Regions from separate parts of the Streptococcus lutetiensis genome, predicted to be linked through region 2. Evidence: predicted binding sites of a transcription regulator. Region 2 holds the regulator's gene; the other holds the start of a gene.
What was found. The regulator Rex, encoded in region 2, represses fermentation and respiration genes when NADH is low (regulators of the CRP and FNR family bind a similar motif). The targets are predictions, from matches to a motif close to TTGTGAANTANTTCACAA.
Positions count from the first base shown of each region.

Region 1: DQN23_RS02165 ((S)-acetoin forming diacetyl reductase) is a predicted target of Rex. The motif match lies at 2,015-2,032, and genes of this name have one in related genera.

Region 1 is NZ_LS483403.1:394,294-397,713, forward strand. Features, by position in the region: gene DQN23_RS02155 (THUMP domain-containing class I SAM-dependent RNA methyltransferase) at 1-373, shown strand, start outside; gene DQN23_RS02160 (cell division site-positioning protein MapZ family protein) at 437-1,948, shown strand; gene DQN23_RS02165 ((S)-acetoin forming diacetyl reductase) at 2,097-2,861, shown strand; gene DQN23_RS02170 (S-ribosylhomocysteine lyase) at 2,949-3,420, opposite strand, start outside.
Region 2 is NZ_LS483403.1:768,335-771,754, forward strand. Features, by position in the region: gene DQN23_RS03970 (AI-2E family transporter) at 1-559, shown strand, start outside; gene radC (RadC family protein) at 615-1,295, shown strand; gene DQN23_RS03980 (redox-sensing transcriptional repressor Rex) at 1,392-2,033, opposite strand; gene DQN23_RS03985 (DUF1831 domain-containing protein) at 2,160-2,513, opposite strand; gene DQN23_RS03990 (cysteine desulfurase family protein) at 2,515-3,420, opposite strand, start outside.

The sequences.
Region 1 (3,420 bases), 370 kb from region 2:
TATGATTGAAATTGCTAAGAAAAATGCAGAAGAAGCAGGACTTGGTGATGTCATCAAATTGAAACAAATGCGTCTTCAAGACCTGAAAACTGATAAAATCAACGGTGTTATCATTTCTAACCCACCTTACGGTGAGCGATTGCTTGATGACAAAGCAGTCGATATCTTGTATAATGAGATGGGACAGACCTTTGCACCACTTAAAACATGGAGTAAATTTATTCTGACCAGCGATGAACAGTTTGAACGAAAATACGGGACACAAGCTGATAAAAAACGTAAATTGTATAATGGTACTCTTAGAGTTGATTTGTACCAATTTTACGGTGAACGTGTTAAACGCTCTGCTATCACGCAAGCAAAAGAAAAGTAAGGAAAAGTGCGCTTAACAACATCGTTAAGCAGTTGAGATTTTATTTAGAGAGGTGACCAGAACGTGTCAGAAAAAAAAGACATGCCATCTTCTGAAGAAAAAGATGGGCTTAACTTTGAAGATGTTAAAAATCTAACCATTGAAGAAGCTGTTCGAAAAGGTTCTGAAATGAAAGCTGGAATTACTGAGTCTGATGGCGTTTTAGATAAGTATATTAAACAGCACCGAGATGAAGTAACATCGCAAAAATTTGAAACAAAATTATCTGATTTCGAAGATTTAGATACAAAAGCTTTGGATAACTTTATTAAAAAACAACGTGAAGAGCTTGTTAATAGCGGAATTGTTAGCAAGGATGTTTTTGAGGAAACTGTTGAACCTAAATCAGAAGATGTAGTTGAACCAGTTGTTGAAGCGGCTGAAGTTAAAGAGGTTGAGACTGAGCCTGAACAAGCAGAAACTGTTGACGCAGAAAAAGAAGCTGCAAAAGAAGTAGAAGCAACTACTCCGAAAGTTGAAGAAGCTGTAGCTGCTGTTGAAGAACCAAAAGAAGCCCCTGTAGCAATTCCTGCTGAAGAGGTTAAAGAAGCCGAAAAAGAAGCAACTTCGATTGCTCTTTCAGCTGATAATAAGCCAACATCTAAGAAGAAACGTGTTATCATTGGTGGTTTAGCAGTTCTTGTTGTCGCTATTTTTGGTGCAGGCTATGTGCTACACTACACTAAAGATTCAACAACTACAGTAGCTAGCTCATCAACTTCATCAAGCCAGAAAAAAACGACATCAAGTTCAAGTGCAGCTAAAAAAGCCAAAAAAGTATTTGATGATGCTTATGCAGCTTTGTTCACTGATGATACTAAAACGAAGTTGAAAAATAGTGAATTTGACAAGATTTCTGTCCTAAAAGAAAAATTGGATGACCTAAAAGGTACTGATTTTTATGATGCTGCTAAAAAACAATACGATACTGTAGCAGCTCACATTACAGCTATTAAAGCAATCAACGCTTTGTTTGAAAAAGATGTTATTGTTGATGGTAAGAAAGTTTCAGGAACGGTTAAAGCTGATGCCAAATTCGATAGCTTATCTAGTGATGTTTTGAATACAGGTGACGCTAACTTGGATAATTTATTGCAATCAGTGATTACTGATGGTAAAAATCAATTAGCAGCTAAAGCACAATCAAGTAGCCAGGCGCAAGCAGCTGCTAACTCTGCCAGCCAGACAGAAAGTAATGATAAAGCAGCTGAAGCTAAGCCAGCAGCACCAGCTTCTGATAATTCAAACCTTCAACGTGATAAAAGTCGTGTTCCTTATAACGACTCAGCGATTGCTGATTCAAATAATCCAGCTTGGACATTTAGTGATGGTGTACTTGAAAAAATCGTTTCAACATCACAAGCTCGTGGTTATTTCTCTGGAAATGATTATATTCTTGAAAAAGTTAATATTATCAATGGTAATGGTTACTACAACATGTTTAGAAAAGACGGAACTTACCTCTTCTCAATTAACTGTAAAACAGGTTATTTTGTAGGTAATGGTTCAGGTCACTCTGACGCTTTGGATTATTAATTTTTAAAGGCGATTCCTAGAAATAGGGCGCCTTTTTTGTTTGCATTTTCAAAGTAATGAAAAATTTTGTGAAAAGATTCAAAAAGTTTGACAGTGATTTTTGTAAGCGCTATAATCGATCTAACTTAAAGATTAAGGGGTGATATTTATGGTAAAAGTAGCCATTGTTACTGGTGCAGGTCAAGGAATTGGCTTTGCTATTGCAAAACGTCTTCACGCAGATGGATTTAAGATTGGAATCTTGGATTATAATCAAGAAACAGCTGAGAAAACTGTTCAAGAACTGTCGCCACAGGATGCTTATGCTGTTGTAGCAGACGTTTCTAAACGCGAAGAAGTTGCTAAGGCATTTGCACAAGTTGTTGAGCATTTCGGAGAATTGTCGGTAGTTGTTAATAACGCAGGTGTTGCGCCGACAACGCCCTTAGATACTATCACAGAAGAAGTCTTCGAACGCACTTTTGCCATTAATGTCGGTGGTACTATCTGGGGTGCTCAAGCAGCTTTAGCTGAGTTTAAAAAATTAGGTCATGGCGGTAAAATTATCAATGCTTCTTCACAAGCTGGTGTCGTTGGGAATCCAAATCTAACGATTTATGGTGGTAGCAAATTTGCTATTCGTGGTATCACACAAACCCTAGCGCGTGATTTGGCAGATTATGGTATTACAGTAAACGCCTATGCACCAGGTATTGTTAAAACACCGATGATGTTTGATATTGCTCATGAAGTTGGTAAAAATGCTGGTAAAGATGATGAATGGGGCATGCAAACTTTTGCTAAAGATATTACCCTAAAACGTTTATCTGAACCAGAAGATGTGGCTAAGGCTGTTAGCTTCCTAGCAGGACCTGATTCTGATTATATCACTGGACAAACCATTATTGTGGATGGTGGTATGCAATTCCATTAATCCATCTATAAATCAAAAAAGACAGGGAAAATCATTTCTCTGTCCTTTTTGGTGTAAAAAAGCCAGCAGATAGCTGACTTAAAAGTTTTAGATAACGTGACGTTCAAATGGATCGTCTGAGATACCATCTTTAAGAATAAGTTTTACCCATTCTTTTGCTGTAAATAGACTATGGTCTTTATAGTTACCACAAGACTCGATAGTAGTACCTGGAACGTCATCCCATGATGTTACAGTAGCGATTTCTTCTAAACTTGATTTGATAACTTTGGCAATTTCAGTGGTGTTGTGTTTGCCCCACATAATCAAGTGGAAACCAGTACGGCAGCCAAATGGTGAACAGTCAATCATTCCGTCGATACGTTCACGGATAAGTTTAGCAAGCAAGTGTTCGATTGTGTGCAGCCCAGCAGTTGGGATAGCATTTTCATTTGGTTGAACAAGACGAATATCAAAGTTTGTAATCACATCACCTTTAGGACCAACTTCTTCAGAAATAAGACGGACATAAGGTGCTTTAACAATTGTATGGTCAAGTTCGAAACTTTCTACAGTTACT
Region 2 (3,420 bases):
TTCAATTTACGTGCTAGCTAGTAAAGAACAACTAGCTCGTCAATTTAATCTGTTAATTGATTCTTATCTTGGAAAATATGCTAAGACGGTCCACTATGTTTTAGATATTTTACATCAGAGATTCCATGGTTTCTTTGTCGGACAAACCTTGGAAGCAATGATTCTTGGGAGTTTAACAGCTGGAGGTATGCTTTTGTTGCATTTGCCTTATGCAGCAACAATCGGGATTCTGGTGGCCTTCACAGCTTTAATCCCAGTGGTGGGAGCTTACATTGGTTTGACGATTGGATTTATTCTGATCACAACTCAGTCAGTCTCTCAAGCTATTTTCTTTGTAATTTACCTTGTCGTTCTTCAGCAATTTGAAGGAAATCTTATCTACCCGCGCGTGGTTGGTGGTTCAATCGGCTTACCTGGTATGTGGGTATTGATGGCTATTACCATTGGCGCAGCGCTTTGGGGCATTTTAGGAATGCTAGTAGCTGTACCTTTAGCAGCTAGTCTTTATCAGATTATCAAGGATAGTGTCGCTAAACGCCAAGAAAATCGTTTAGAATAGTGAAATAAAGAAAAAAATACCTCTAACTTACGAATAAATAAGTGGAGGTATTTTTATGTATGCAATAGAAATGAAAGCAGATGCTATGTTGCCACGCGAACGTTTGAGAGATTTAGGTGCCGAGCAATTAAGCAATCAAGAATTATTGTCCATTTTATTACGAACAGGTACCAAGACAAGACCAGTTTTAGAAGTAGCTAATGATATTTTAAAACACATCGATACACTTGCTGACTTTCAGCATTTATCCTTACAAGAATTGCAAAAAATTAAAGGAGTTGGCTATGTCAAATCTATTGAAATTAAAGCAATGATTGAACTGGCAAAGCGCATTAGCAAAGCAGAATATGTCCAAAAAGAACGCATCATGAGTAGTGAACGCTTGGCTAGAAAGATGATGTTAGAGTTGAGCGACCAAAAGCAGGAGCATTTGGTGGCAATTTATTTGGATACTCAAAATCGAATTATCGAACAACGGACGATTTTTATTGGTTCGGTTCGTCGGTCAATCGCAGAGCCTCGTGAGATTTTGTATTATGCTTGTAAAACTATGGCAACTTCATTGATTATTGTTCACAATCACCCGTCAGGTTTACCAGCCCCAAGTGAAAATGATTTTCTTTTTACCGAGAAAATGAAACGAGCTTGTGATGATATTGGCATCGTTTGTCTCGATCATATCATAGTAGGCAAATACCAATATTATAGTTTTAGGGAAGAAACAGATGTACTGTAAAACTAAAAAAGCCTGAAAGGAAGACTTTCAGGCAAGAAAAAGTATTCTAATACTAAATAAACTCAGCTAAGCAAAAAACAGTTGGATTTTAATTGATTATTGGTTTGATTGACTCATGAAATAAAGAAGTGTCTGTAATTCACTCGTTAAGTCAACGTATTGGACAATGACACCTTTTGGAACATTTAAATGAACGGGAGAGAAACTTAAAATACCACGGATACCAGCTTCAACCAAGATATCAGCAACTTCTTGAGCTTTTGTACTTGGAACCGTTAAGATAGCAGTTTCAATACCAGCTTCTTGTGCGTGCTCCTTAAGTGATGAGATACCATAAACTGGAATACCATCTGATGTTTGATATCCAACAATTTCATTATCGTCTGTATCAAAAGCCATAGCAATTTGCATTTTGTTACGATCATGGAAACGGTAGTGAAGTAATGCTCGACCGATATTACCACATCCGACCAATAAAACATTTGTTGTTGAATGGTCATTTAGAATATCAGCAAAGAAATTCATTAATTTTTTGACGTCATAGCCGATACCACGTCTTCCTAGCTCACCAAAATAGGAAAAATCTCGGCGAACAGTTGCAGAATCGATTCCTATAGCATCTGCAATTTGTTTTGAACTTGCTTTTTCGACATTATCTGTATTAAAACGTTTAAAAATGCGATAATACAGCGAAAGTCGCTTAGCCGTTGCTTTAGGAATAGATTTCTCAGTAGTCACAATACCATCTCCCTTTTACTTGTTACATCTATTGTAACAAAAACTTTGTGAAAACAAAAACAAATTTTACAAAATAGAGTAAAAAAACAACTCCAAAGCTAATAAGAAGTAGCTTTGGAGTTGTTTTTATTGATTAAGCTTTTTTTTAGTGAAAATATCACGTTCAACGAGGCTGTCCATCAAGAAATAGAATTTTTCTTGGAGGATTTTATTATCTTCAGATTTGAAGATATTAACGAAACGAAGCCCTGATCTGTCAGTGATACTTAATTTGAAACCTGTCAAATCTTTGTTGATAGTGATTTTTAGTGGGAATCCATCACCTGAATTAGGGACGTTTTCCAATAAACGCGTTAATTCGTAATTACCGATACGGTTTTGCGTAAAGGTTGTGTCACGAAGTGTATATTTTTTAATATTATCGCTAATAGCATAGCTGTAAAGACAGTCTTTTAAAGTGATTTCTTTTTCAAATGCCATCCTATTTTCCTACAATTTCTATTAATTTTTTAGCGAGTTCTTGAACTTCTTCGATAGTGTTAAGTTCTGAGAAGCTAACGCGGATTGATTCTGCCAAACGTGGTGAATCTTCACCATATAGACTTGCCAAGACGTGACTTGGATCAACAGTACCGGCGGTACATGCAGAACCAGTTGAAACAGCGATACCAGCTAAATCAAGATGAGTTAGGAGAATACCGTTATTTTGATTTGGAAAACCAATGTTGAGCACGTGAGGCATTTTGTTTTGGCTACCGTTGATGTAATAGTCTAAGCCAGAAATAGCATCAAGGAAGGATTGACGTAATTCTTTGACGTGTTTGTAATTAACATCTTTGTTAGTAACAGTGTCTGATAAGGCTTTTGCCATACCAGCAATACCAATCATATTTTCAGTGCTAGCTCTGCGTTTTTCTTCTTGTTCCCCACCATGGAGCAAATTGTCAAAGTGTTGTGGTGTTGAGTAAAGGATACCAACACCTTTTGGTCCATGGAATTTATGAGCAGAAGCTGAAAGAAAGTCAGCTTTAATCTCTTCAGGATAAACATCAATTTTTCCGATTGCTTGAACAGCATCAACGTGGAAAGCAGCTTGATGGTTTGAAAGAAGTTCGCCAATTTCTTTAACAGGAAGAAGGTCACCTGTTTCGTTGTTTGCAAACATTGTGCTGACTAAAATCGTATCATCACGAAGAGCGTCAGCTACTTGTTTAGCAGAAATATGACCATCTTCAGGTTTTAGGTAAGTGACTTCAAAACCAAAACGTTTTTCCAAATACTCCATTGTATGAAGAACAGAGTGGTGTTCGATAGAAGTGGTAATGATGTGTTTACCTTTTTCTTGGTTAGCAAGAGCATAGCCTTTGATGGCAGTGTTGTTGCTTTC